3 regions of the Paenibacillus wynnii genome follow, and region 1 is predicted to be linked to each of the others. Evidence: riboswitches for the same ligand, from Rfam matches in the RefSeq annotation. Region 1 holds a riboswitch; each other region holds the start of a gene.

Region 1 (3,172 bases):
TGCGAATAACACTTTTCGATATTGAAAGTAGAGGACGGAGGAGAGAATGGGCAGAACAACCACAATTTGGACGCCCGAGACATCGATTGGGGCCATCGCTTGAATCAATGCAGCGAATCCGGAACCGATGGAGATGATTGCATAATCCTGCCACCGCTTATCGAGATGATAGACAAGCTCAGCTAGCAATAAAATCCCGAGTAGAATGCCATTTTGAAGTAAAATGTATTTCAATAGGTGATGGATCGTAGAATGTTGTTGTATGGCGAAAGGCCATGTTCCAATAGTAGCTAAGAACATTAATAGTCCAACCAGCCAATATAACGTTCTTATTTTACGATTCCAATCACTTAACTTCTGAGAGGTATTAAGAAAAATTCTGATCATAACCCGACACTCCATTCCAAAGGACTTGAATACGATTCTTACCCGTCCGCTTAGCTTCGTACATCAGAGCGTCCGCTGATCTGAACAGATCATCCTTTCCCATACCCCTCTGATATTGAACGATACCCATACTTACTGTTATCTTATGATTATCAATAGAGCCCAAACGCAGTTGAGATACTTGTACTCGAATTTGTTCTAGCAGTTGAAGGCTTTGATCTATTGTTTTCCCTGTCAGGATGAGCACGAACTCCTCTCCACCGTAGCGTACCGCAACATCTTCACTGGAGATTGCAGCAAGTAATAGCTGAGCTGTCTCACGTAGCACCATGTCTCCCTCACAATGGCCGTACGTATCGTTAATGTTCTTGAAATTATCAAGATCCATTACAGCAAGACATAAAGGAAGCCCGTAACGCTCATGCTGCTCAATAAGAGAGACCATGTAGTCTTGGAAAGTTACATAATTGGTAAGACCCGTCAAATGATCATATTTCGATTGATTCTCAACGGCAATTGAATCGGCGAACGCCTCTACTTCAGAACGTACGGCACGTTCCAGAGCAGCTATAAGCTCCACACCTCTTCGCAGTATCATTTCCCCAATAAGGCTCGTACCCATAATCATACCCATGATCGTAAATAAGTCATAAATCATGACTTGCTGGCGCAACGTTTCTACAAAGCTATACAAAATAAAATAACAAATCAAAGACATGACAGAAGCAAACCAAAGCCTAGAGCGTCTAAAATAAAGAATAGAAATGATGATAGGAATGTCGAGTGCGATGTACAATCCATTAATTCGAGTGCCGAAGGTGAGCATAACTACAATGGCAAACACAAATCCAAGTGAGATGAGGATGAAATCTAGATTAACTTTGATATAACGCAGTGCCAATTCAGCAAGTAATAAAGATATCCCAAAGGCTGTAGTTGAAACTAATATGGTAGGTAGAAAGATAGCCTCAGATTCCTTATTCGCTACCTCGCTTGCCAACAGGTGGAAGATTAACCCGGCAATAAGGATAAGCCCGGCCATCAACCAAAAGAGATAAAGTACCCACCTATTCAAAATTTTGTTTTTTTTCTGGAGGGTTATGCTCACCATAAGTCAATCACCGCTTTTTTTGATTATTCACTATCCAAAACTATCAAGCCGCCATACAAGATTGTAATGTTGAAAAATAAAAAAACACACCCCGAGATCTAAGATCTCAAAAGGTAACTGGCTGGCATAGCTTTACGCTGTAGCCCCTGTAGCTTTGCGTCCCCGTGTTTCCACGGGTTTGCTCTTTTCTTTTATTTTGGTATGTTCTACTTAGATTATCGGTTGTTTTATCTGAAAATACAATACTATAGTCTTATAAATAAAGGTATTTAGACCTAATATTTTTCTATTTAACTAGGATCTATGTTTAAGCTGCGAAAAAATACGAAAGTTTTTTGCGTAATAAAAAAACAGCAAGTCTCGTATTGGGAGACTTGCTGTTTTGAATTCCAATCTACTATTTGCGTGGAAGCGGAGAGAGTTTTTCAGCCTGCAGGCCCATCTTTTTGAGCAGAATGATCATTTGTTCCTTCTCTTCATCACTTAGGCCGCTAAAGGCAAGGTGGATGCGCTCCGAATATTTCGGATACATCTCATTCATCAGTCGTTCGCCTTCTGTAGTTAATTCCGCAAAGATTACACGGCGGTCACTTGGGCAAGGCTTGCGTTGAAGATACCCGCGTTCTTCCAGCTTGTCAATTACATAGGTAACATTTCCGCTTTGCAGCAGAAGCTTGGCGCCAATCTGTTGAATAGGTTGGGGTCCTTTGTAATAGAGGACTTCCATAACAGCAAAAGCTGTAGGATTAAACCCTTCAATCTTGCTGCCGGTAACAGCATGTTCGTTGATGCTTTTGAAAGACTTGGCAAAAACCCGGTACAAATGCAGTGTTAATTGAGTATCGCGTTCATAGGATTGTATCATGCTTCTCCACCCTTATCTTTAATCGTGTGATCTCGTCGCACGGCTAGTAGTATATTGTCTGATTTGAAAGGGTCACCTGTGCAGCGAACCTATTTATAGCTTTACAATACGTCAAACAATGGAAGAAGAACATGTGATTTGTCACAATGAGCACACTTTTAATTATTAAAAATCAAACAATTATTAAAGATAATAAAAAAATTAAAGACTTTCATATCCGCCCTTGTACGCAGGGCAATTTCAGCCTCTGGCAGAGGTCGTACTTACATCTGCGGACGGATGAAGGGTGTCTTGCTCTGTTTTAATATGGATAAATAAGGAACTGAGGAGACAGGGGAGTGACCGGAAATGAAAGAATTTCAAGATCATCAGGCCAACAAGGAAGGGAAACTATCGGCGAATAGGCCGTTTGTTCTATTAATTACTGCGCAGCTAATATCCAATGTAGGGGAAGCGGTAAGCTTAAGGAACTTGTGCCTCAAGCACAGATGGACAGTGCCGTTGCGCTCAGCTCTTCAATAGAGCAAATTACCAAAATCATCGGACCCGCACTTGGGGGCTTGCTGGTTGCCGGGTTCGGCATCTCGGCGTGTTATCTTATTGATTCGGTTACCTATCTTATTTCTGCGGTAATCTTGCTGGGACTTCCTCATAAGGGGGCTTTCAAACTGGAAAATCGGGATACAACCGTAGATAAGCTGCAAAAACAACAATCCTTTAGACATGAAATGGAGGCCGGTTTACGTATTATTGCTGGAATGCCGGCAGTGCTTACTGGCATCGTCATGCTGGTATCTGTTCTCCTGGTG
Region 2 (3,172 bases), on a different contig from region 1:
ACACATCTTTCTTCCTATGGAGACGGCGACTGGGATGACACCCTGCAGCCCGCAAATGCTCAACTGAAGCAGTATATGGTCAGCAGTTGGACCGTAGCGTTAACCTATCAGAGCTTTAATCAATTTTCGGAAATGATGAATGCTGTCGATCCTCTTATAGCGGCTGATTTGCGTAGTCTAGCAGATGGAATCCGCTCGGATTTTAACCGCTACATGCTCCAGACCGAAGTTATACCGGGTTTTCTGTACATGGAGAATCCTGATCAGGTGAAATTAATGGTCCATCCAAGCGATACAGAGACAGGTATCCACTATAGGCTGCTGCCTATGACACGCAGTATGATTAGTGAGCTGTTGACACCTGAACAAGCGGCGGCACATTATGACATCATACGTGATAAACTGTTCTGCCCGGACGGTGTAAGGCTGATGAATCGACCTGCTGAGTATGCAGGGGGTGTAAGCACCCACTTTAAACGAGCGGAACAAGCTGCAAATTTCGGTCGAGAGATCGGACTGCAATATGTGCATGCACATATTCGATATATTGAAGCCATGGCTAAGCTGGGTAAAGGTGAAGAAGTGTGGAGCGGACTCGCGCAGATCAATCCTATTGGCATTCAGGATGTTGTTCCCAATGCTGACCTGAGGCAAAGCAATGCATACTTTAGCAGCTCCGATGGCAAGTTCAACACACGCTACGAAGCACAAGAGAGATTTGATGAGTTGCGAAGCGGAACGGTGCCGGTAAAAGGGGGCTGGAAAATTTATTCGAGCGGTCCGGGGATCTATATGAATCAATTAATTACGAATACTCTGGGCATCCGCCAAGAGGCAGGCGACTTGATCCTCGACCCGGTGTTACCGAAAACCTTAGATGGACTGCGTTTTGACTACGAATTTGCGGGAGCTTCAGTCCAATTTGTCTATCATTTAAATAGTGATGAAGCACGAGTTCGCATTAACGGTCAGGATATGGCCTCGGAGACCACAACGAATCGCTACCGCAAAGGTGGATTACGGATTGGCCGGGAAGAGTTCGAGCGTGTACGTGTAACGACTACAAATATCATAGAAATCTATAAGTAAGATTGTTGGCAAATAGATCCATAGTCTCGAAGTAAATCTATGCATAACTTTAATCATGAACAAAAAAACGGCAGAAATGCCGTATTTTTTGTTATCTTTTATACCTCATACGGGAAAGTCTGGAGTTTTGGTTAATGTGCAGCATCATATGGGTCAGGAGTCTATCCATCCCCATAGCTCGAAAAATGGCGAATTTAAGTGGGATATAGGATTTATTCTCCAATCAATTACTAGATTTAGATGAAACTTAAAAACGTTGTTAAGATTGTGGCTTTGTGAACAAAAAAGTAACATTATGCAATTTTTCATGTAAAACTATTGTGGATTTGTTAGATATCAGTTTTTTAGATTAGGGGAATTGAAGATATAGATTAATTAAATGGTTTATTTGGTAATGATATTAAGAAGAGAAAGAGCTTATGTTTAGAGTTATATCGGTCATATAAAGATTGAAAAAACCTGTGTCATCAAGGGTCGGGAGCGTATCTAACTCTACTAACTGAGGAAAAATTTAAAACTAAAATCATTGAATTGTAAAAAAAATTAATTAAAAATAAAAATATTGACGATATAGATAAAGAGCGATAGATTTACATTAAGAATAGGTAATATCGCTCATATAATTAATTTGGGATATGACTTTTATCATGCAGGCAAACCTTGCTCGAAAGGTGTGATGCAAAAGTTTTATCCCTTTATTGTTATCTCGAAATGTCGAAAAAAGAGTTATTTTGTAGAAAATTCAATTCGGAGATGTTCTTCAGTTTCTAAAGGGGGTATGATGCTCGAAATCTTTGTAATGAAAGAAAATTAGGGAAGCGATGATGTATAATCCTTTACTTGGACACTTGGGTTATACGGAGCTGGTAGTGTAACCGGCCCTCTTAGAAGCAGTGTATCTGAGAGGAGATAATAACATGAGGATTTTGAGTGTCTTACTGGCGTGTTTGTTAGTTATGGGTATTGGGTCGCCCGTTTTTGCAGGGGGTAAGGATAAGGGTGATAGCTGGGATAAATCTTCACTTGTATTTACCACTTCTAATGGAGAATGTTCTATTGTGAAAGCAGATGTTCAAAATCATGGATCGGGTAATATGATTGGAGAAGTGACTTGGGAATTGTATTATGCTACAACCGGAAACCCGAAAGCTGGAGCCATTATTGCGACAGGTACGGTTGGTCCGCTTAATTCGGGTATAACACAAACGTTATCATACAATCCCAATAATATTGTTGGGAATTATATGTTCAAGGCTTATCAAATTACCGGGCACCCAGGAACAGGTGAGCTTTGGAGTGGCATGATAGAGATCGTAAAGTGTGTAACACCAACGCCATCACCATCACCATCACCATCACCATCGCCAACAACAGAAACTGAATCACCATCACCATCGCCATCGCCAACAACAGAAACTGAATCACCATCACCATCACCATCGCCAACAACAGAAACTGAATCGCCATCACCATCACCATCACCAACAACAGAAACTGAATCACCATCACCATCACCATCACCATCGCCAACAACAGAAACTGAATCACCATCACCATCACCATCGCCAACAACAGAAACTGAATCACCATCACCATCACCATCGCCAACAACAGAAACTGAATCACCATCACAATCACCATCGCCAACAACAGAAACTGAATCACCATCACCATCGCCATCGCCATCGCCAACAACAGAAACTGAATCACCATCACAATCACCATCGCCATCGCCGATTATCATCGTAGATGATCAGATTCCTTTAGGTCCTGGAACAGTCGAAGTCATTGTAGATCCGGTTCCACAGGGTCCTGGAACAGTCGAAGTCATTGTAGATCCGGTTCCACAGGGTCCTGGAACAGTCGAAGTCATTGTAGATCCGGTTCCACAGGGTCCTGGAACAGTCGAAGTCATTGAAGACCCGGTTCCACAGGGTCCTGGAACAGTCGAAGTCATTGAAGACCCAATTCCTCTTGGCCCTGGCACCGAAGAAGGTACGGATACTCCTGATCAAGTGAAAGTTGAAGAACAAGTAATAGATGAAGAACAGGTGGTATTGGAAGATCCAACACCTCTGGGCAG
Region 3 (3,172 bases), on a different contig from region 1:
TGACTAGCAGCAAGATCAACGACCATATCGAAGGTGCTGGCATGGGGATTATAAAAGATTGGGATTTCACCTACAATTACGGAACTTTTCTCGGAGCAGCAGTCTCACTCTACCAATCGACAGGTAACGCCTCTTATCTCACGGATGCCAATAATGCCGCGCAGTATGTCATCAACAAAATGGTGTCCGCCCAGACTCTAATGTATGAAGGCGTAAATGATGCGGGCGGCTTCAAGATGATTTTTGCACGGAACTTGAACCGTTTGCGAGTGCAGGGTGGTCAGTCTCAGTATTTGAACTTTCTTCAGCAAAATGCAACACAAGCTTGGAACCACCGCCGTACCTCGGATAATATCATCGGTAGTGATTGGCTTCGTCCAACGGGCTCTACCTATGTGCAAAGTTTAACTGCCGCAGCAGGCGCTTCTATTCTTCAACTCGTACCAGCGGATGGGTATACAGGTTATATTGCTGGTAACGGAGCGTATGAAGCCGAAAATGCGCAAAAAACGTTGGTCAGCGGCAGTGGCCTGATCAATGAAAGCACGAATCCGGGCTTTAGTGGTAGGGGATACATTGGAGGATGGAACACCAACGGGACCTCTATTGATTTCTATGTCAATCAGAATTCAGCTGGCTCAAAAACCGTCACGTTCCGGTATGCTGCGGCCGCTGGCAATGCTTCACGTTATGTAAAAGTAAATGGCGTGTTCATCGCTAACAACTTGGTCTTCAATTCCACTTCGAGTTGGGGAAATTATGGTACTGTAACAGTCACCATACCTCTAAATGCAGGTTCTAATACCATCCAATTAGGGTACGACAGTTCCAAGGGGAATTCGAATTATCTGAATGTTGATTTGCTCAGCGGTTTGTAAGTCTAGTTCTACCCAATCCTAAGAGCATTTGTGAAAAAGCAGGGCGTGTAATAATGCGTTCTGCTTTTTTTGTAGGCAGGAGAGTCCTATGATTTACTCGAATACACTAAGATGGATTTTTCCCCAGCTTACGGCATATGAGTTTTTGCTTTTTTACGAAATCCCCAAAAAAGACGTTATTCCGAAAGATCTACATATAACATCGAAGGGTGAACTAATGGCAGATAAACTAGTGATTCGAAGAACAAAGTTCTCTTGTTTGTTGCCTTTATTTTAGTTTCATTAGTGTTCATATCACGAAAACAGAGCACTGGATTCTAAGTGAGAATGATCCTATAAGTGAAGATGTGGTGCTGATGGTGAAGTCATAAATTTGATGAAGCAAATTGCATGATATTAAATGCTCGTGTACAAGGTGATGATGGAGAGTTTTATTAGAAATTTATGACAGTAAAGTAGGTCTTGAGAATCGGAAGAAGATCGTTTACAGGAAATTGCAACCATGTTAAAGTAAAAAAGGGACAAACGTCCTGCAATTTAATACTAAAAAAAATGAATATCCGCGTTAAAGGTAAAATCATCGAAAGATGATGACACAAAGCCATGGGTCTAAAGCCAACTAATAGAAGGCTATGATTGCCAGGCCGCCAAAGGGGTAGCTTAAAGATAGCTCCGATGGACTTAAGTCTGTCCGGAGCTTTTTTATGGTTTCAGCCTTTCTACGGCGTTACGTGATCGCGAGATACGAGAGGGGAAATGATTTTGAAGAGGAATTGGAAAGCGGTTTGCACAGGAATAATTGCGGGGGCAATGTTGTTGACCGGAAATACAGGCTGGATGTCCCAATCGGAGGTTGCGTCTGCAGCTTCCGCCAAACCACTCACCGTAGATCAAGTGATTGGCAAGCTAACGGCATCATCTAAGACTTTAAAGAGCTATCACCTGAATTCGAATAAAAAACTGGATATACAAACAAGTGGGATGAGTTTTTCTGTTTCTAACACGCTCGACATAGACATTAACCGTCTGCCAAAATTCTCCGCAACGGGTACTAATGAACTCAAGTATTTTGGAACAGAATCATCTTTCGATCTATATGCCAACGATAAAGAATTTTATCAGTTGTTAGACGGAAGCATGTTAATTGAGCAAAACGAAGACGAGACTACCGTTTCTGAAGATGATGTAACGGGTGAAAGTGGTGAAGAGCCGATTGATCCCGATGCACAGTATTGGGTGCTGGCAGACAAGCTGGATTGGGATGCCCTATACACTAAAGGTCAATTTGATCCCGCATCTATGCTTGATTCAGTCAAAAATTATAAAAAATCTATGAAAGTGTCCGATGTCGGATCACAGACGGTTCTCCAATTTACGATAACCGAACCTAAGGCAGCAAAGATGTTAATCGAACTCTATGACCAAGACATTGTTATGGACTCTGGGACGATTCAACCCAAAAGTGTAACGTGGAAACTATACGCCAATAAGAAAACTTGGCAGACGGAAAAGCTAACAGTGAATTTGAGTTATTCGCTAGTTGTAGACGGTGAAAAAGATACACACAATACAAAAATAGAAGCCAAGTATTCCAATCACAACAAAGTGGCAGTAGTTGTAAAACCCGCCGAGTTAGAATAGGAAGAGTCCTAATACATTTGATAAGCTAAAAGGGGCTGTCCCATAAGCCATGAAATGGCTGCTTGGGACCGCCCCGCTGTTTTTGAGTCGGATTGACTTGTGTACGTGGTGTGGACGCTCCGCGAACGGACCGTTGCTCCAATCGCTGTGCTCTCCAGATTTTATTTATTTCCCTTAGCGGTAAAAATCCGGAGACCAAGGCGACCGCTACCGCTTTTCCGCAATCAGTCCGTCCTCTCCGCTGCTTTGAGCAGAAAAAGTTTCTACAATCTTCTTTAAAATCACAAAAAGAAATCGCCCTTTTGGTAAAATGGAGGTACCACCCAACCATTCAAAAGGAGCGATTTCTTTGTACATTCAATATACCATGGACCAACTTTGCTTGCCAATGGATCTGGAAGAAGACATCCCGGAAAATCACCTCGTTCGTGTCGTGAACGCAGCCGTCAATCGGCTGGACGACACCATCTTTGACGCTGCCTATCCTGGCGGCGGCCGCGACAGCTACCACCCTAAAATGCTCACCAAAGATATTATCTACGCGTACACCCAGCAAATCTATTCGTCTCGCCAAATTGCCAAAGCGGTACGGGAGAATATTCCCTTTATGTGGCTGGCCGGACGGCAGCGACCCGACTTCCGCACTCTTAATC

The links. A riboswitch is a leader RNA that binds a small molecule or an ion and turns the genes downstream of it on or off. The one in region 1 is predicted to bind cyclic di-GMP.
Region 2: linked by a shared signal. The riboswitch ahead of PWYN_RS29270 (LPXTG cell wall anchor domain-containing protein) and the one ahead of PWYN_RS27955 (GGDEF domain-containing protein) in region 1 are both predicted to bind cyclic di-GMP.
Region 3: linked by a shared signal. The riboswitch ahead of PWYN_RS19790 (DUF6612 family protein) and the one ahead of PWYN_RS27955 (GGDEF domain-containing protein) in region 1 are both predicted to bind cyclic di-GMP.

Annotation. Positions count from the first base shown of each region.
Region 1 covers NZ_JQCR01000002.1:1,415,289-1,418,460, reverse strand. The annotation lists gene PWYN_RS08890 (GGDEF domain-containing protein) at 1-387, opposite strand, end outside; gene PWYN_RS27955 (GGDEF domain-containing protein) at 368-1,498, opposite strand; cyclic di-GMP riboswitch class I at 1,608-1,691, opposite strand; gene PWYN_RS08880 (MarR family winged helix-turn-helix transcriptional regulator) at 1,896-2,363, opposite strand; gene PWYN_RS08875 (MFS transporter) at 2,837-3,172, shown strand, end outside.
Region 2 covers NZ_JQCR01000003.1:202,144-205,315, forward strand. The annotation lists gene PWYN_RS16135 (GH36-type glycosyl hydrolase domain-containing protein) at 1-1,089, shown strand, start outside; cyclic di-GMP riboswitch class II at 1,895-1,979, shown strand; gene PWYN_RS29270 (LPXTG cell wall anchor domain-containing protein) at 2,007-3,172, shown strand, end outside.
Region 3 covers NZ_JQCR01000003.1:947,691-950,862, forward strand. The annotation lists gene PWYN_RS28285 (glycoside hydrolase family 76 protein) at 1-878, shown strand, start outside; cyclic di-GMP riboswitch class I at 1,439-1,530, shown strand; gene PWYN_RS19790 (DUF6612 family protein) at 1,641-2,519, shown strand; gene PWYN_RS19795 (IS1182 family transposase) at 2,869-3,172, shown strand, end outside.